One region of the Bradyrhizobium sp. McL0615 genome, then DNA from elsewhere that is predicted to be linked to it. Evidence: predicted binding sites of a transcription regulator. Region 1 holds the regulator's gene; each other region holds the start of a gene.
What was found. The regulator LexA, encoded in region 1, represses DNA repair genes until DNA is damaged. The targets are predictions, from matches to a motif close to TGTTCNNNNTGTGTTCNG.
Positions count from the first base shown of each region.

Region 2: a site for LexA is predicted at 1,772-1,789, ahead of ACPPVP_RS14710 (putative DNA modification/repair radical SAM protein). Genes of this name have one in related genera too.
Region 3: a site for LexA is predicted at 1,804-1,821, ahead of dinB (DNA polymerase IV). Genes of this name have one in related genera too.
Region 4: a site for LexA is predicted at 2,825-2,842, ahead of ACPPVP_RS37425 (ribonuclease T2 family protein). Genes of this name have one in related genera too.

Region 1 covers NZ_CP188254.1:5,255,766-5,260,774, forward strand. The annotation lists gene ACPPVP_RS24935 (HAD family hydrolase) at 1-621, shown strand, start outside; gene glp (gephyrin-like molybdotransferase Glp) at 633-1,844, shown strand; gene lexA (transcriptional repressor LexA) at 2,057-2,758, shown strand; gene ACPPVP_RS24950 (hypothetical protein) at 2,997-3,416, shown strand; gene ACPPVP_RS24955 (hypothetical protein) at 3,426-3,737, shown strand; gene ACPPVP_RS24960 (ComEC/Rec2 family competence protein) at 3,745-5,009, opposite strand, start outside.
Region 2 covers NZ_CP188254.1:3,107,821-3,112,829, reverse strand. The annotation lists gene ACPPVP_RS14720 (Y-family DNA polymerase) at 1-1,021, opposite strand, end outside; gene ACPPVP_RS14715 (ImuA family protein) at 912-1,706, opposite strand; gene ACPPVP_RS14710 (putative DNA modification/repair radical SAM protein) at 1,870-3,108, shown strand; gene ACPPVP_RS14705 (UdgX family uracil-DNA binding protein) at 3,188-4,648, shown strand.
Region 3 covers NZ_CP188254.1:1,608,866-1,613,874, reverse strand. The annotation lists gene ACPPVP_RS07665 (HAD family hydrolase) at 1-530, opposite strand, end outside; gene dinB (DNA polymerase IV) at 669-1,748, opposite strand; gene ACPPVP_RS07655 (exonuclease domain-containing protein) at 1,900-4,059, shown strand; gene ACPPVP_RS07650 (MOSC domain-containing protein) at 4,108-4,671, opposite strand; gene ACPPVP_RS07645 (PHP domain-containing protein) at 4,671-5,009, opposite strand, start outside.
Region 4 covers NZ_CP188254.1:7,770,501-7,775,509, forward strand. The annotation lists gene ACPPVP_RS37405 (ATP-binding protein) at 1-958, shown strand, start outside; gene ACPPVP_RS37410 (DUF3617 domain-containing protein) at 1,163-1,708, opposite strand; gene ACPPVP_RS37415 (hypothetical protein) at 1,815-2,135, opposite strand; gene ACPPVP_RS37420 (hypothetical protein) at 2,302-2,763, shown strand; gene ACPPVP_RS37425 (ribonuclease T2 family protein) at 2,885-3,565, shown strand; gene ACPPVP_RS37430 (calcium-binding protein) at 3,723-4,856, opposite strand.

The DNA of each region.
Region 1 (5,009 bases):
AATTTGCCCGCCCCCTCCTCCGTCGACGTCCTGCTGTTCGACCTCGGCCGTGTCGTGCTCGATATCAATTTCGATTCCGTAATGGCGAACTGGGCGGGGCACGCCGGCTGCGCGCCCGCCGACCTCGCCAGGCGTTTTGTCGTCGACAACAGCTTCAAACATCACGAGACCGGCCGGATCGACGACGCGGCGTTCTTTGCGGGCCTGCGCCAGTCGCTCGGCATCGGCCTCACCGACGCGCAGTTCCTGGAAGGCTGGAACGCGATCTTCAGCGGCGAGATGCCGGGCATTGCGCCGCTGCTGGCCGGCGCCGCACAACGCCTGCCGCTCTATGCGTTTTCCAACACCAATCCGGCCCATGTCGCGCATTTTTCGGAGGCCTATGCCGGCGTGCTCGGCCATTTCCGCGAGATATTCTTGTCCTCCAGCATCGGTTTGCGCAAACCCGACGCGGAGGCCTATGATCACGTGGTAAAGGCAATCGGCGTGCCAGCGTCGCGGATCCTGTTCTTCGACGACTCGGCCGCTAATATCGAAGGGGCGCGGGCGCGCGGCCTTTGTGCCATCCACGTGACATCGATGGATGACGTGGCACGGGCACTGACTGCACTCGAAGTCTAGGAGCTGTGCCCGTGGCCTTGATGCCCGTCGCCGATGCGCTTGCTGCGATCCTTGCGGGCGCCGAACCGTTGCCCGAAGAGGCCGTGGCGCTCGATGCCGCGCATCATCGCATCCTCGCGCGCGACGTCGCCGCGCGGCGGACGCAGCCGCCGCAGGCGATGTCGGCGATGGACGGCTACGCGGTGCGCGCGGCGGATGCCGCCGATCTCTCCGCTCGGCTGAAGGTGATCGGGGAGGTCGCCGCCGGCCGCCCGTTCGAGCGCCAGGTGGGCAAAGGCGAAGCGGTGCGGATCTTCACCGGCGGCGTGATCCCTGACAGGGCTGACGCCGTCATCATCCAGGAAGACACGACCGTCGACGGCGATCATATCACCATCACGGAAGCCGCCGTTTCCGGCCGGCATATCCGGCCCGCCGGCGTCGATTTCCGCGAGGGCGACGTGCTGCTCGCGCGCGGACGCCGCCTCACCGACCGCGACCTGTCGCTCGCCGCCGGCATGAACTATCCGGAGCTTGCGGTGCGCCGCCGCCCGAAAGTGGCCGTCCTCGGCACCGGCGACGAGCTGGTGATGCCCGGCATAACCCCCGGTCCCGGCCAGATCGTCTATTCCAACGGCTACGGGTTGCGGGCGCTGGCGCGCGCCGAGGGCGCCGAGGTGGTCGATCTCGGGATCGCCGCCGACACCGTCGCCGACACCGCGCAAGGCATCCGCCGGGCGCGGGAGGCGGATGCCGACATCCTGATCACCATGGGCGGCGCCTCGGTCGGCGACCATGACCTCGTCAAGCGGTCGCTGGAGGCCGAGGGCACGGCGATGGCGTTCTGGCGCATCGCGATGCGGCCGGGCAAGCCGATGATGCATGGCCGGCTCGGCGCGATGCGGGTGATCGGCCTGCCCGGCAATCCGGTCTCCTCCTATGTCTGCGGCTTCCTGTTTCTGGTGCCGTTGATTCGCGCATTATCGGGCCGCGACACCATCCATCATGTGCGCGAAAGCGCCGAACTGGGCCGCGACCTCGCCGCCAACGACCAGCGCGAGGATTATCTTCGGGCCCGCCTCGAAGTGCGCGACGATGGCACGCTGATTGCGGTGCCGGTGACCCACCAGGACTCATCGCTATTGGGGAATCTCGCTGCGGCACGGGCACTTGTGATACGTCCGCCGTTCGCGCCGGCAGCGGCCAAGGGTTCGCCTTGCGAACTGCTCCGGCTGCCGGAATGACACCCTGAACGACGCGCCTGGCGGGGTCTTCGGCCGAAGCCGCAATGCGTTCACCTGAAATTAAGTGGTTGCGGAACACATATCGAACATATAGTGTCCGTTCATGATTTGTTTCGACTGCTAGTGTCTGTGACTGGGAGTTTTGGGGACTCCCGCGATGGGCCCTGGAGATTCGAAACCGAAAGACTGTGCCAACCGGGGGAATGCTCGCGATGCTTACGCGCAAACAGTATGAACTTCTGCGTTTCATCAACGAACGGCTGAAAGAAGCCGGCGTACCGCCCTCCTTCGACGAGATGAAGGACGCGCTCGACCTGCGCTCGAAATCCGGAATCCACCGCCTCATTACGGCACTGGAGGAGCGCGGCTTCATCCGCCGCCTGCCCAACCGCGCCCGCGCCATCGAAGTCATCAAGCTGCCGGAGCTGGCTGCCGCCAGCAATGGCCGTCGCGGCTTCACGCCGAGCGTCATCGAAGGCACGCTCGGCAAGCGAACGGTGAGCACGCCTACTGCCGAGGACGACGGCAACCGCCCGGTGGCCGTGCCCGTGATGGGCCGGATCGCCGCCGGTACGCCGATCGAGGCGCTGCAGACCCGCAGCCACACCATCAGCGTGCCGCCCGACATGCTGGGCTCTGGCGAGCATTACGCGCTCGAAGTGCGCGGCGATTCCATGGTGGATGCCGGCATTCTCGACGGCGACATGGCGCTGATCCAGCGCAACGAGACCGCCGACACCGGCGACATCGTGGTGGCGCTGATCGACGAGGAGGAAGCCACCCTCAAGCGCTTCCGCCGCCGCGGCGCCTCGATCGCCCTGGAGCCCGCCAACGCCGCCTACGAAGTCCGCATCCTGCCGCCGAACCGGGTCCGGATTCAGGGCAAGTTGATCGGGCTTTATCGCAAATACTGACCGATTGGCCTTGCGGACACGACTGCGACGCCCCGGCCTTCGGCCGGGGTTTTTTGTACGCGCATGGAACCAAACTGCGTTAGCGCGTTTGTGATTTAAACGCAGTGCGCCAGCCGCAGAATTGCCTAGAAACAAGAAAACGCTGTGCGCCAAGTCCGCTCTAAATATGTCCACTCTGATAGGGGCCTGTGCCTCCTCCCAGACACGGGTCAGCTATCTCAATTGAGGGAGCCATCCGATGTGTGACTATAGCCTGCATGCTGTGAAGACGCGGCCTGCCGAGGTCGGCGAGACGCTGATCTCCACGACGTTCCGCGGTACATCGACCCGCGGCTTTGCGTCGGAACGCGAACCAGCAGTGGCGGTCTGCATGCTTCCCGGCACCGAACTCGCGTTCGCCCAGGACGTCAGATACGACAACCGCTGGATCTGGACCCGAACCACCGACTGGCGGGTCGGCAAGTTCAACCAGATCGAACCCGAAGTGGCCGATCGCCACCACGATGCGATCGAATTTCCGGACGGAAGCCATGTGCTGGTGACGCAGCTTTGCGAAGGCCAGCGCGCCACCGTGCTGCAATTGCCGGTGACCGAGGGCGAACGTGCGGCGAAGGTGACGGAAGCGGCGCCGCGAACCGAATCCATCGTGACCGGTTAAACGACGCGCATGAGATCCGCCGGTTCAGGCCGGCGGATCATCGTGATATGGTTTTTCGAGAAACCAGGCACCGAGGGGCTGTCGGTGGTCAACAAGGTTACATGGCAAAAAGCCGGACGCGTCAGCGAGCCCGGACGGTACATGTTTCGGTATGGCTGGCTCACCGTCACAGCCGAAGACCTCGCGGTCTGGCAGCGATTCCCGGAGGCGTCGTTCACGCTGGTCAACCTGCCATCGGACCCCAACTCACCCGAGGAGTTTCATCTGGGCGCGTTCGAGATACCGGCAGACCCTTCAAGTCCCTCGCTCGACGAGCATTGAAGGCCGTCTATTCCTCCGCCTGAAGATCGGCCTCGGCCGGGGTGGCGTCCACGGTGCGCGGCGGCACGACACGGGGAGCAAGCACGCTGGCGTCTGTATCGCCGTCGTCGGCCATCGCCGGCGACCAAGGGCGGTCGATCCCTCTCGGCTTCACCGCCTCGACGACAAGTCCCTCACGGCCGCGGCGCAGGGCCATCGCGCCCTGCCGCCGCAGCCGGTCGGCATCGATGACGGACGCCGCGCATGAAGCGGGCGCCTGCCGCAGCGTCACGATGAGTGCCGCGCGCTCGCAATCGTCCGAAAGCGCCTCGGGCCTGAATGCCTGTGCGACCAGGCCGCCGCCGGCGGATTGCATCACGCAGCCAAGATCGTCGCACGAGACGCCCGCGGTGAGCGAGGCGTCAGCCGCGGTTCGCGCGTCGGCATCCGCCGCCAGCCACTCCTTCAGCAGGAAAGAATCCCGGGAGCCTTTCACTGCATGCATCAGATGCAGCCGGCCGTCCTGGCCGCGAACGCCGACATTGCGGCCGTCGGCGGAGATCAAAATATCCGGCTGCGGCACCCTCGCCGCCCACAGCGCCGCCACCAGCACCAGCACGGCGCCCGACCAGCGCAGCGGCGTGCGCAACAGGCCGACCAGGATGATGCCCGCGCTGGCCGCGATCAGCGGGCCGATGCCGAACGCCGGCACCCGGCCGACCGCGCCGGGCAGCGCCGCGACCCATTGCGTCACAAAAATCATCCAGTCGATGCCGATGCCCATGAGCGCCCAGAACACGCCATCGAAGCCGAACGGCATAGCGAGGAGGCCGAGCAGGCCGGCCGGCATCACGACCGCCGACACTACCGGCATCGCTGCCAGATTGGCCAGCACGCCATAGGGCGTGACCCGGTGGAAGTGAAAGGCCGCGTACGGCGTGGTCGCGAGCCCCGCCACCAGTGAGGCCAGCAGCAGCATCGTGAGTTCGCGGCCGCCCCACAGCGCCGCACGCGCGCTCGCGCCATGATCGGGCGTCGCGAACAGGCGCGGCATGCCGATCTGCACCAGCGCGACCAAACCCAGTGTGGCGGCAAACGACATCTGGAAGCTCGGATGCACCAGCGCTTCCGGCGCCACCGTAAGCACGATCAAGGCGGCGACCGCGAGCGTGCGAAACGTGATGGCGCGGCGATCGACCATGACCGCGATCAGCACCACAGCCGTCATGAAGAACGAGCGCTGCGTCGCCACTTCCGCCCCCGACAGCAGCAGATAGAACGCGGCGGCGACGA
Region 2 (5,009 bases), 2.1 Mb from region 1:
GATCGAAGCCGAAGCCGGGATCGAGGGGATCGTTCAGCGCATCGAGCCGCTCGCGGAACAGGCGGTCGATCATATCCGGCTTTGTCACCGGACGGCCGGTATCGACCGAGATCGTGCGTACCGCGCCGTCGGTGCGGAAAAAGCTCGCATCCAGCCGTCGCGCGCCTTTGCCCTGTCTGTCCATCGCCGTGACCAGCATGGCAGCGAGCGCGGACAGGTTCATCGCGATCACGGTGTCGGTGGCGACAGGTTCGGGAAAGCGCTTTTCCACGATGTAATCCGGCAGCGGTTTGCGGGGGCTGATCGGCGCGTCGCCCTCGCCCAGCGCCTGCTCCAACAGCGTGGTGAAGCCGGCGCCGAACCGCGCCGTGATTTCGTGACGCCCGCGCGCGGCGACGTCGCCGATGGTCTTTAACCCCGCACGGCGCAGGCCGCTGGTGATGGCGTCACCGGCGCCGAGCGCGGAGACCGGCAGCGGACTGACGGCCTCCGCCTCCTCGCCCTCGGCAATGATCTTTCCGGAAGCGTGGCGCGTTAGCGTCCGGGCGCAGATCGGGGTGGAGGCGATCGCGGCGCTGACGGCAAAACCGCGGCGGCTCAGCGCGCCGTAGACCGCCTGCAGCAGCGCGCGCTCGCCGCCGAACAGATGGGCGCAGCCGGTAATGTCGAGATAGAGCCCATGCGGCGGATCGATCGCCACCAATGGGGTGAAGCGGTCGCACCAGTCGGCGATGTCATCGAGCGTCTTGCGGTCGGCGACCTCGTCGGCGTCGAACACCGTCAGTTCGGGGCAGATCGCGCGGGCATTGGCGAGCGGCAGGCCGATCGAGAGGCCGGCATGCACGGCCAGATCATCGAGCGCGTAGATCACAATGGCGTTGTGCTGCTTGGCGACGACGACGCTGGGTGTTTTATCCAGCGCGTCGCCGTTCTGCAAAAGTTTGCGCTTGATGCGGTCGATGGGCAGGCGTGGCAGCCACAGGCTGAGGATGCGCCGCCGGTTCGCTGAAGAGGCACTCATCACAATTCCATTCCATGATCCAGCGGCCGACCGGGCCATGACGGTTACGAACCAGCTGCGCGTCGAACACAGGCGCGCCCCACGCAGTCCACGGCGCTGACGGCGGCGAATGCGCCGCGCGCACGATCCATCTTGTTTCCGCGGTGGAGGGCCGCGGCTCCGCGGCCATCCGCAAGAGCAGCGCGGTGACGCCGGAGGCCGCCGCGGCCAGCGTGAGTTTGCGGCTGGCGACGAGATCGAGCTGGCGCGCCTGCCCCCAGACTTCCAGCACGACGGCGCCGAGCGCATCGCAGGCCAGCGCGTCGGCGGCGGTCCGCAACGCGGCGTCGGTGTCGGGCGCGCGCACCGTCACCAGCAGCCGCGGATCGAGGCCCAGTTCGCAAAGCCCGTTCGGCGACAGCGCACCGGATTCGATTTCCGAAAAATCCTGCCGCACCCAGACCAGCGGCCGGCGCGGTGATACCCTTCCCGCAAGCCCCGCGATGAAGCCCGTGGCTGATGCGCTCTGATGGCCCTCGGCGAACACTTCATGCACCGCTGCGACCGCGAGACCGCCGCATAGCATCGCATCCGCTGCCGCATGGCCGAGCGCGACCTTGTTGAGGTCAGGCGCATCGCCATGCGACTCCAGCCGTTCGATGCGTCCCCGCAAATTCGCAAGCGTGCTTGTGCGTGCGGTGCTCATGCCCCGCTCCTTAAGAAAATTTGCCGTTACCGCTTCTTCCCGAGTGAACCCGCGGCTGGCTCATTTGTTCATGATATGTTCTAATATAAAGCTAACCGGCCCGGCAGAGTCAATCGAGATCATCACTCGAGCGATTCATGAGCGGAATCAAAGGGATTCAACGATGGACGTGCAACGTAAGCTGGAAATCCTGGCGGATGCGGCGAAATACGATGCTTCCTGCGCTTCCTCGGGGACAGAGAAGCGGGATTCCAGCGACGGCAAGGGCCTCGGCTCGACCGCGCCCGGCATGGGCATCTGCCATTCCTACGCGCCGGACGGACGCTGCATCTCGTTGCTGAAGGTGCTGCTTACCAACGCCTGCAATTACGATTGCTTATATTGCGTCAACCGCACGTCGTCGAACGTGCCGCGCGCCCGCTTCACGGTCGACGAGGTGGTGAAGCTGACGATCGACTTCTATCGCCGCAACTACATCGAGGGATTGTTTCTCTCCTCCGGCATCATCCGCAGCGCCGACTACACCATGGAGCAGGTGGTGAGTGTTGCGCGAAAACTGCGCGAGGAGCATCACTTCCGCGGCTACATCCATCTCAAGACCATTCCGGAGGCCGATGACGCGTTGATTGCGGAAGCCGGCAAATATGCCGACCGTCTTTCCATCAACATCGAAATGCCGGAGGAAAAGAGCCTCGCCAAATTCGCGCCGGAAAAGGACGTGCGCGCGATCCGCCGCACCATGGGCCGGCTGCGCTTGAGGCTCGACGAAGCAAAGGAGAACGTCAGGACCGCGACGAAAACAAAGCCGCCGCGCTTTGCGCCTGCCGGCCAGAGCACGCAGATGATCATCGGCGCGGATGCGGCCAGCGACAAAACCATCCTCGACACCAGCGCCAATCTCTACGGCTCCTATCGGCTCAAGCGCGTCTATTATTCGGCCTTCAGCCCGATCCCGGATGCGAGCCGTGCGTTGCCGCTTGTTCCCCCACCGCTGCTTCGCGAGCACCGGCTCTATCAGGCCGACTGGCTGATGCGGTTTTACGGTTTTGACGCCTGCGAGATCGTCGAGGAGGCCAAAGGCATGTTGCCGCTCGACATCGATCCGAAACTGGCCTGGGCGCTGCGCCACCGCGACCGCTTCCCGCTCGATGTTGCAACCGCCAGCCGCGAGGATCTGTTGCGGGTGCCGGGGTTCGGCACCAAGGCGGTCGACCGCATCATCGCCACGCGTCGCCTGACCTCGATCCGCCTGGCCGATCTGTCGCGGCTGCATATTCCGCAAAAGAAGGCGCTGCCGTTCATCGTGCTCAGCGACCACCGGCCATCGCTGCATCTGCTCGATGGCGCGGGGCTGGTGGAGCGGTTCAAGCCGAAGGCGACGCAGTTGGGATTTGGATTCTAACCCCACAGCGTCATTGCGAGCGAAGCGAAGCAATCCATGCCTCAACAAGTGAAAAAATGGATTGCCAAGGAGGAGAGACATGCATTTCATCACTCTCGACAGCGAAACCGACTTCAACGGCTGGCGCAAGGCCGCCCGCGCGCTGGCGTTAAACGATGTAAAACCTTCCGACGTGAACTGGCGCGTGGCTGATGATGCGCCCGAACTGTTCGCGCCGACGGCCCCGCCGCTCGAGCCGCCACATGGCACCTTCAACGTACCTGCCAAATTCGTCGAACAGGCAGAAGTCGCGATCCTGCACCGCAACCCCGAGCGGTTCGCCCTGCTCTACCGCCTGCTGTGGCGGTTGCGAACTCACCACGATCTGCTTGATATCGCAACCGATCCTGACGTGGCCGAGATCGCCGCGATGGCCAAGGCGGTGCGCCGCGACGAGCACAAGATGCATGCCTTTGTCCGCTTCCGCGAAGTCGGTCGCGAGCAGAAATCGCACTTCGTGGCCTGGTTCGAGCCGGAGCATCACATCGTCGAACTGGCCGCGCCCTTCTTCGCGCGCCGCTTCGCCGACATGCCCTGGTCGATCCTGACGCCGGATGCCTGCGCGCATTGGGACGGCCATGCCGTCTCGATCACGCCCGGTGTCGGCAAATCCGAAGCCCCTACCGCGGACCGCCTGGAGGAAACCTGGCGGCGCTACTACGCCTCAATCTTCAACCCGGCACGGCTGAAGGTGGCGGCGATGCGGAACGAGATGCCGAAGAAGTATTGGCGGAACCTGCCGGAGGCCTCGTTGATTAAACCCCTGATCGAAGGTGCCGGACGTACCGCAAGCGCGATGATCGCGAATGCGGCGACCGAACCGCACAAGGCGCAGAAGCGGCTGGAACCGCCCAAGAGAGACGACAAGAGAAGCGAAATGGCTCGCAAGCACGCCGGCGACGATATCGAAACCCTGCGCGAGGAAGCCGCCGATTGCCGCGCCTGCCCCCTCTACAAGGATGCCACCCAGACCGTGTTCGGCGAAGGCCCGCCAACCGCGCGGATCATGCTGGTCGGCGAGCAGCCGGGCGACAAGGAAGACCTCGCCGGAAAACCGTTCGTCGGGCCCGCGGGGCAGATGCTCGACCGCGCGCTGGAAGAAGCCGGGATCGACCGCCGTACGGTCTACGTCACCAATGCGGTGAAGCATTTCAAGTTCGTGCCGCGCGGAAAAATCCGCCTGCACCAGAAGCCCAACACGCCGGAGATCAAGGCGTGCCGGCCATGGTACGAACGCGAACTGGCCGCGATCAAACCCGAGCTGGTGGTAGCCATGGGCGCCACCGCGGCGCAAAGCGTGTTGGGAAAGATCACACCGATCAACAAGAACCGCGGACACCTGATCGATCTCGATGATGGAACCCGGGCGCTGGTGACCGTGCATCCGTCCTATCTGTTGCGATTGCCCGACGCCGATGCCAAGGCACGGGAATATCAGCGCTTCGTTCAAGACCTCAAGATCGCCGCCGACCTGCTGCGAAAATCAGAACAGGCGGCCTGAAGCCCGCCAATCCGGCAACCGCAATTTCTGTTGAGATATAACGGGGAAATTGACAATCGCATTTGCAACCATTAATTGATGGAGTACACAACCGCATTCTCAAGGGAATGTGGGGACGTCTGGTCACGCCATGATGCTCCCATACGGTCGACGCGCTGCGCGGTCCCCCTTCAGCCCCGGCGCCGTGCAGCGCGCGACCCACTTTCTTGCTGCCCGGTTACCGCATGACACGTGACGGCGCGCCAGCAATCGACAGCATCGCGCCCGCAAAGCCCCAACGATTCCAACAGGAAGTACCCGAACGGCCAAGGCCGACGCGCATTGCTGCGCGTGATCGCGCGATCCGACCGGCCGGCGCAAC
Region 3 (5,009 bases), 3.6 Mb from region 1:
TGGGCGACCTGATGCCCTTTTACCCCGAGACGCCCGAGCGCCAGCTCGAAGATGGCCTGGTCCAGCCTGTAGCACCGCGCTGCCTGCGCCGTGACGACGCAATCGAAGAAGACACCGAGCTGCGGCACGGTGGTCTTGAACAGGTCGTCGTCAATGTTGGAGATCATAGCGAGCCTGTAGCGCGCCTCGAGGGCGCGTAGCGCGCGCACCGTGTCGGGCAACGGTCGCCATGACGCGACCGATACCGCGAGCGCCTCTCGCTCAGCGTACCCGACTGGGAAGCCGAAGCGCCGCCCGGAGCGCTCGACCACGTCGGCAAGCACCGTGCGATACGACCTGTAGGGCGGCTCACACAGCGGTGCCTCAATGTCTTGGAAGGTCGCAACGATTTCGTCGTCCGACTGTGCAATCCCATATCGTGCCAGCAACGGCCTCAGCACCTCGATCACGCCCGCTTCCCAGTCGATCAGCGTGCCGTAGCAATCAAAGGTGAGAGTGGTGACGCGGGTGAGATAGGGAGACGCTGACACTTCGCTGGTTCCTGCACTGGGAGTTGAGTTCTCCGAAGAGATTTCGCCGCTAGAGTCGGGGTCCAAACAGACAGCCCGTCTTACGGAATTATGCATTTATATCGCCCGGAGCCGTGAGTGATGTGGTAGGCGTGGGCTTCATAGTTTAAGCGCGATTTGCGCTGGATCGTCGGTATCCTCCCCTACAAATCCGGAGACTGACACGCCGAGCAGTCTGACGAGTTTCTTCATCGGGAAGAGTGCTCTCAACAATTCGGTCGTCAGGTTCGCCAACTCCTCGCGGCGCACGACCGGAGCGACAACCGTTCGGCTCCTTGAGATCAACTCGAAGTCGGCGAATTTCACCTTGAGCGTCACCGTCCGGCCGCGCGTGCCCTTATTCTCGCAATGGCGCCAGACCTTGTCGATCAAGGGCTGCAGTTCCGACACCATCGCCTCGAACTCGGCGAGGTCGGTGAAGAATGTATTTTCGGCACCGACGGATTTCCGGATTCTGTCGGGCCGAACTTCGCGGTTATCAATGCCGCGCGAGATCCAGAAGTAGTAGCTGCCGGCCTTGCCGAAATTCGCCTGCATGAATTCGAGGGACTGGTTGCGCATGTCGAGGCCGGTGTGGAGACCGAGAGAGTTCATCTTCGCGCTGGTCGCCGGCCCGATACCGTGGAATTTGCCGACCGGCAGCGTCTCGACGAACGCTGCCCCCATCTCCGGCGCGATGACGTACTGGCCGTTCGGTTTGCGGTGGTCGGAAGCGAGCTTCGCCAGGAACTTGTTGTAGGAGATGCCGGCCGAGGCGTTGAGGCCGGTCACCTCCTTGATCTTCGCGCGGATCGCGAGCGCGACGTCGCGCGCCAGCCGAATTCCCCGCAGGTTCTCCGTGACGTCAAGATAGGCTTCGTCGAGCGATAGCGGCTCGATGATCGGCGTGTGCTCGGCGAATATCTCGCGGATCTGCTTCGATACCGCCTTGTAGACCTCGAAGCGCGGCTTGACGAAGATCAGGTCCGGACACTGCCTTTTGGCCGTCACCGACGGCATCGCCGACCTGACGCCGAACTTGCGGGCTTCGTAGCTGGCTGCCGCCACGACGCCGCGCTCGCGGGCTCCGCCGACGGCGACCGGCTTGCCGCGGAGATCCGGATTGTCCCGCTGCTCGACCGACGCGTAGAAGGCGTCCATGTCGACGTGGATGATCTTCCGCTGACGGGTTTCGTCCATTGCATTCCAGTGATTTGCGGCCGCCTTGAGCGGGCCTTGACAAATCGTGCTGCTTTAGAACAAAGATAGAACATCTCCGGCGCATCGGCAACCGACTGCGCGTGGCATGGCCCTCTTGCGTGTGATCCAGGAAGGCCCAAGGGCGCTGCGGATGAAACGGCCGGATCTACCTATCTATTATTACCACGACCATTTCGTCGAGATGCTCGCGTTCGTCAGAGCTACTTACGGCTCGATCCTGACGGATGAGCACGAGACCTTCGTCACGCGTTTCCAGAATCTTTCCAAGGATGCGCAATGCCTGCTGATCCGGATGGTCAATCGGCGGGGCACGATCTTCAATCGGTCGCTCTTCAGGTACGCTGAGATTTCGGATCTGGAACGCGCGGTCGACGACCTATTGGCGTGCGGCCAAGCGCGGTTTCTCAGGGACGAGGACTATTCCGCGTTCGTGGCGTGCCTGCCAAAGGACGTCCTGCTCTCCGGTGCGAAGGCGGCGGGCCGGACGGACGTCCGCGTCTCATGGCCGAAAGCGAAGCTGGCCGATTATTTTTTGGCGCAGGTTCCTTTTGAGGTCGCCGCCGAGCATTGTACCGCGTCGAAGTTCATCGCGTTGGACGACATCCGGCCGCTCGAGTTCCTGCTTTACCTCTACTTCGGCAAGACCGAGAACGACTTGAAGAACTTCGCGCTACGTGATCTGGGAATCATGCGGACCAACAAGGCCACTTCGTTCAAGGCCCGTTTCACGGATGGCGACGAGGCACGGGCCTGCTTTCATTATAGCCGCCTCCTCGATCGGCTCGAAGTCAAATCGTTGACCATCTACCAGGATGCAGTCACCGACATCTTCGGCGGGCCCGGTTGCTCTAGCGATTATGCCGCCGATCTCCGCAGCCGCGCCGCCTGGCTGGTCGGTCAGTTCTTCGAGAAGAGGGCTGAAACGGATCTCGCCAGGCAGCTTTATCGTGCGGGTTCGTCGTCGGAATGCAATGAGCGGTTGGTCCGCCTGCTTTACGGCGCCGGAGATAAGGAGGACGCGGAAGATCTGCTGCGGCGGATGATCGACGATCCGGCGAGCGACGGCGAATTTGTCTTCGCTACTGATTTCTATTCTCGGAAATTCGGCGGTCGCCGGACTGGATCGTGCACCGATCTGCTTCGCGCGGGCGTTACTCTCACGGTCGATGACGTTTTCCGCGGCAACCCGGAAGCGGGTGTCGCCGGTGTGATGCGCCGCAGGGGCTACCGGGTTTTCTTCGCGGAAAATACACTTTGGCATTCGCTGTTCGGATTGCTGTTTTGGGACGAGCTTTTCGAGTCCGAGCTGCTTCACAGCAGTTTCGATTGGGTGCCTCATTGCCTCAAGGACCAAAGCTTCGCGCGTCGGTTTGCCGCCCAGATCGACGACAAGCTGGATGCCGTTCGATCCGGAAGTGCTCTCAATCTGCTGCTACGCCCGCTTGCGGCAAACTGGGGCCGTCCGAACGGCATCTTCGCGTGGGATCATGTCGATGTCGACGCGCTGCGGCTGCTGCTGTCGGGAACCAGCGGGGAAGGAATCGCGACGATCGTCCGCTCGTTATGCCAGAACTTTCGCGACATGCGGGACGGATTCCCGGATCTCATGCTGGAGAAGGACGGCACCGTCTCATTCATGGAGATTAAAGCCGAGGGCGACGTTATCCGACGCAATCAACTCACGCGGTTGAAACAGCTTGGGAACGCCGGCATCCGTGCGGAAATCGGCAGGGTCGATTACCGCTTCGACCCCGAGCAGGATTATGTCGTGGTCGACGCAGAGACGACCGGCAGTTGGGCGGCGGGGGATCGGATAACGGAAATCGGCGCGGTTAAAGTTCGCAACCATCAGGTCGTCGACGAATGGCATTCCCTGTTGAATCCGCAGCGGACAATTCCGGCAAGAATAACGCAGATCACGAACATCACGAACGAGATGGTTCGCGATGCGCCGATATTCGCGGAAGTCGCGGACAGCTTCATGCAGTTCATGGGCGACGGTATCTTCGTCGCGCACAACGTCAATTTCGACTACGGTTTCATCAGCTACGAATATGAACGGCTTGAGCGCCGCTTTCGTTTTCCGAAGCTATGCACCGTCGCAGGAATGCGTCGGCGCTATCCGGGGCTTAAGTCATATGGACTTGGAAAACTCTGTGAATTCTACGGGATCGAACTCAAAACGCACCACCGTGCGCTGTGCGATGCCCGTGCAACGGGCCATCTTCTAAACCTTATCAATCAAAAGCGTGAAGCAGCCCTGCCGTCAGCGCTTGAAGACGCGGCCTAAGGGCGAGAATCTATAAATTTGGAGCGGCCGGTGGACGTTCGCTTGCTATTACAGAGCCGGCAAGGCGCGAAACCGGCACGACGGTAGCCGAACCCGCGCGGTGTCGCCGGCCGCGACCGGACCGCCGGACCGTACCACGCCCAGCACCCCACATTTGAATGGAGGGCCCGTTTCATCCAACGAGAGCACCTGCCGTTTCAAGCCCGCCTGGAAACGGTCGATGAGGACACACGGCGTCCGGAGGCCGGTTAGCTCGATCATCGCCATGTGTCCGAACTCAATCAGCGTCCCGAGCGGCATCCGCTCGAGGTCCAGGCCGGTTGTGGTGATATTCTCGCCCAGGTCACCCGCTGCGACCTCGAAGCCCGCTTCCGAGAGGGATTTAAAGAGCTCGGACGGGATCAGGTGGACCTGTCTGAGATTGGGTACGCGGGTCCGGCGGCGAGCCAGATAACGGTGTCGGACAAATGGACCTGCGTGTGCGTCGCCTTCGACGCCATGGCCTTCCAACAGCACGATCCGATCCCGAGTGGGCTTGCTGAAGCGGTGAGCGCGATCGGCGGCGACAGCGACCACAGTGCCCTCCGATGAGAGCGCCTCCGGCTGCGACATCAGGCCGCCCGGGCGAGCGAGCGCCGCTTCTGACGGAGGTATCGCGTGATTTCCGGAAGAGGCATCGCGTTGAGGACGCGGTCGGCGGGGACACCGCCCTTGCGCGCCATCGCGACGCCCCAGTGCATGTGGTCGAGTTCGGGGATCGAGTGCGCGTCCGGATTGATGCTGAGCATGCAGCCGAACTGAAGGGCGGCCTGGTGCCATCGCCAATCCAGATCGAGCCGCCATGGATGAGCGTTGATCTCGACAACGACGTCATGCTTGGCGCAGGCACGCAGCACTTTCTCTATGTCGATTTCGTAGCCTGGCCGCCGCTGGAGCTGGCGCCCGGTCAT
Region 4 (5,009 bases), 2.5 Mb from region 1:
CAGGCCGTTCTGGATCGACACCGTCGGCAAATCCAACCTGGTCGAAATCCGCATCCAGCTCGACGATTCCGTGATGCGGGTGTTCGCGCAGCGCAACGCCGCCTACGCCTCGAACTCAGAGATCTTCATCTTCTGGATGCTGGGCACTTCCTCGATCCTCTTGATCGTCGCGGTGCTGTTCCTGCGCAACCAGATCAGGCCGATCCTGCGGCTGGCCGAGGCCGCCGAAAGCTTTGGCAAGGGACGCGAGGCGCCAAACTTCCGTCCCCGCGGCGCGCGGGAAGTGCGGCAGGCGGCGCAGGCGTTCCTGGAAATGAAGGCGCGCGTCGAGCGCTCGATCGAGCAGCGCACCGCGATGCTGGCCGGCGTCAGCCACGACCTGCGCACCATCCTGACCCGCTTCAAGCTCGAACTCGCACTGATCGGCGACAGCCCCGAAGTCGACGGCATGCGCAAGGACGTCGACGAAATGGCCGGCATGCTGGAGGCCTATCTCTCCTTTGCGCGCGGCGACAGCGGCGAGATCGCGCAGCCGACCGACATGGAGATAGCGCTGGAAGATCTGCGCAGCGACGCCGAGCGCAACGGTCACACCGCGACGGTGACGTTCCACGGCCTGCCCGTGGTGACGGTGAAGCCGGCCTCGTTCAAGCGCTGCATCGCCAACCTCGTCTCCAACGCGGCGCGCCACGCCAACACGGTCGCCATCACCGGCCACCGCGATCACCGCTATCTGACGGTGACGATCGACGACGACGGACCCGGCATTCCCGCCAATATGCGCGAGGAAGTGTTCAAGCCGTTCCTGCGGCTTGACGATGCCCGCAACCAGGACGAAGGCGGCACGGGCCTGGGGCTGGCCATCGCCCGCGACATCGCCCGCTCGCATGGCGGCGACATCACGCTCAGTGATAGCCCGATGGGCGGCCTGCGCGCGACGGTAAGGGTGCCGGTGTAGGTCCCGCGCGTAGCCCGGATGGAGCGCAGCGCAATCCGGGACGTCTCGCCCCGCACAGAGCCCCGGATTGCGCTGCGCTCCATCCGGGCTACAGGCTGACCCCGTTCTACTTTGCATGGGGTTGTTTTCGATATTTTGTGTCAGGGCCCTGCAGCGCACCGCCGAAGCCGACGGCAAAACCGAGTCCCGATCCGCTCCGGATTACTACTTCGGCGGCGTCTTCGGAATCAGCGCCTTCAGCTTTTCCATGTCCTTCATGTTTATCTTCATGCCACCGGGCATCAGGATGTCGCCGGCCTTTTGGTCGGCCTTGCAGGCGCCGAGCCATTTGGCCTCGATGGTCGTGGCGCTGTCGCGCGGCCCGCCCCCCGGGCCGCCCTCGCTGTGCGAGGTCGATTTCACGGTGTAGGCGGAATTGAAGTCGCCGATGATCTCGGCGTGCGACTTGATCGTCATGCCCGCAACACCGCAGACGGAATCGCTGACATAACCGGTCGCCGTCTTCTGGATGTCCTGCTTCGAGCAGATATCCTTGGCCATCGGCGCCATCGCCGTGCTCATGTCCTTGTCGGTGGTCTCGTCGGTGCATTGCTGCATCGTCATTTCGGGCGATGGCGATCCTGCGCGCAGCACCTTCATTTCCCATAGTCCGGCCTTGCGCACCGGCAGCTCCACGGCCGCGGCGCCGCCGACCTGCAACAGGGCAACCAAACCAACGGCCGAACAAGACACAAGAAGTGATCGTCTCATACACAGGCTCCCGCTGAATTCTTCCACAATATCGTGGCGCGCGAAGTGAACACACGCCCCGCGTGGCAAAAACATGTCCAGCCGGAAAACCGGGTAGCGGTTGTGCTCAGTAAAGCGTGCGCAGCGGCCGCTCAGCGGCGCCATAGGGCACCCAGCGGCAGGCAAAGGAAACGTAGCCGCCGTAATTGGGCTGCAGGCCGAGGAATTTCACCACCTTGCCGTAGCGCGCGCAGTGGTCGACGGCGAGCTGGCGGGCATCGGCCTGCATCGCCAGCGGATAGGCGATGATGCCGCCGGTGTCATTGCCCTTGAACGACGGCACCGTGTCGATGTCCAACCATTGCGCCTGCGCCGGCGTACCCGCCAGCATTCCGCCCATGACTACCAGAGACATGGCAACCAGGCACGCGGCCACAATTCTTCGCATCGCAGACTCCATTTCGCTCGAAGCCCACCATAGTGTGCGCCGATGGCCATGAAAAGAATGCTTGCAGCACGAGGCGGACTTGGCCGTCAGGTGTTGCCGCGCTGCACTTGACCTCGTCAGGGCTTCGCGGCACCGTCTCGCGCGTTGGCTTACCGACGGATTCCCCATGCGCAACCTGTTCACATCCTTGAGAGCACTCGGCCTGATGACGGCGGCGCTCGCCTTGCTGGCCTCCAGCCCTGCCGCCCAGGCCGCCAACCCCCTGGAGCTGAATTTCGGGCTGTTCGGCCCGAAATATGACGGCCGTGTCGCCGAATGCGAGCGGGCGCTGTCGACGATCTCGTCGCAATTCCAGGAGAAGGAAGGCAAGTTCTGGAATTCGGCGCTTGTTATCACCGGCTTCGGACGTATCCGCGAGACCGCGTTTCGGCCTTGGCAGTCCGACAACATCCCGCGCCGCTACTGCAGCGGTGACGTTATGTTGAGCGACGGCAAGATGCGCACCGTGCACTACTCGATCATCGAGGATGGCGGCTTTGCCGGCTTTGGACAGGGCGTCGAATGGTGCGTGACCGGCCTTGACCGCAACTGGGCGTACAGTCCCGGCTGCCGGGCAGCCAGGCCCTGATTCCCTGACCGGGCCGATCGAATCAGGCCTTCCGCGGCTGCATTTCGCGACCACCCAATTTTGTTCTTGAAATGTTCCGGCTCCCTGCTAGGCTCCAAGTAGTCGAGTGGAGGGGCGTTCGATGTACCGATCCGTCATTATTTCGCGGCTTCTGATTTCGCTGGCGCTTGTTGTCGTCTCCGCCGGGATGGCGTGTGCGCAGGACCGCCGGCAGAACGCCCCGGGCGAGTTCGATTTTTATGTCCTCGCCCTGTCATGGTCGCCCTCGTTCTGCGAGGCCGCGGCTGAGCGCGGCAATAGCGGGCGCTCGCAGGTCCAGTGCGAACGGCCCTATTCCTTCGTGGTTCACGGCCTGTGGCCGCAATATGAGCGCGGCTTTCCCGAATATTGCCAGCGGCCCTCGCCGCGGCTCGATCGCAACATCATGACCTCGATGCTGGACCTGATGCCGGCGCCCGGCCTGATCTTCAACGAATGGGACAAGCACGGCACCTGTTCAGGCCTCGGCGCGCGGGCCTATTTCGAGGGCATCCGCAAGGCGCGCGCGGCGGTGAAGATCCCCGAGGAATTCCTGCAATTGTCGGAGCCAAAAACCATCGCGCCGGGCGATCTCGAAGCTGCCTTCATCAAGGTCAACCCCGGCCTGAGCAGTTCGGCGATTTCGGTGACCTGCTCAGGCCGGCGCCTGAGCGAGGTGCGGGTCTGCCTGAGCAAGGACATGCAATTCCGCGCCTGCGAGGAAACCGACCGCCGCGCCTGCCGGCGTGATGAGGTGGTGATGCCGCCGGTGCGCGGCGGCTGAAGATCCTGTTCCGCCGTGCCAGGCAGTATGCCAGGGCATGGCAGCCCACCACCTAGCGCAGACTACCCAGAGTTGTCTGCGTTCCCGGCCATCCGCGCCATTTTCGTCGTCTGCAAGGTGCGTGGATGGCCGGGACCCCCTCCACGCCAAGGCTGCGTCAGGCGCTAATGTCCAGGCTGGTGCGATCGGCGAAGCTCAGTCGTGCCGGTCCATTGAACGCAAGGGAATCGTTCGAGCCCTTGAAGTTTATTGTGGTCCTGCCGAACTGCTGGGTGACGATAACGTCATTCAGCGAATAACCACTGATCGATAAATCGACACTGCCGCTGCCGTTGTCCACCCAAACGACATCGTTGCCGTCGCCCTTGGCAAAATTGATCGTCGAGTTATCACCCGTTACCTTGATGTGATCGTCACCGGCGCCGCCCGTCACCGTCGAGTATCCACCGACCTGGATAATATCGTCGCCAGCGCCACCATCGACGACGGAATAATCATTGGTCCGCACATGGTCGTCACCGTCGCCAGCTGAGACAATCGCATGTGAGTAGGTGTGGACGCTGTCGTTACCGGTGCCGGCGTCGACAACCGCATGGCCATAGGCGTCGATGATATCGTTGCCCGCACCGCCGCTCAGGTTGGCGTGATCGTAGGCGCGGAGGCTGTCATCGCCGGCGCCGCCGTCAAGGGTGGAATGGTCGTAGGCCGTGAGTATGTCGTTGCCGTTACCACCCGAAACATTCGAATACGCATAGGTGCTGATGTAATCATTGCCGTCGCCGCCGGTGGCCGTTGAATGATCGTACGTGCGGATATGATCATTGCCGGCGCCGCCATCCACGGTCAAATAACCATAGGTGCTGACGGTATCGTCGCCGTCGCCGGCGACGACGTTGGCCCGGCCATCGACATCGATTATATCGTTGCCCGCGCCGGCATCGATCGTGGCGTTGCTGGCCTGAACCCTGATGACGTCGTTCCCGCTACCGCTGGTAATCTTGAAAAAGTCTATGCCGGCGGACGACCCGGCATCACGGCCGTGACGTCTGTAGCTCTGAAAGGCGTCAACCTGCGCCTGCAACCGATCGACCGCAGATCGTTCTGCCGACGCCCGCGCCAGCATCTGTTTGGCGCGGTGCGAAATACTGACCGTGGTCACCGACACGGACACCGATGACGATACGGTGCTTGCTGCACCGTCCCCGCTGGTGCCGGCACCCGCTACGGCGGTGCTGGTCTGCGAAATCGACCAGGTCGTGTAGGATAAATAGGCGGCAGCAATTGTACTCATGGGCAACTTCCTCGTCTATTCTGGACGGAACCGGAAAATACACCCGAGACCGAAATGATCGGTTAAGGCGAGCCGTCGAAAACTCCGGCAATCCCGCCAACCCAATTGCAGACGCCGTCCCGCCGCGCGCATCTTCGGACGATATGGGTTACT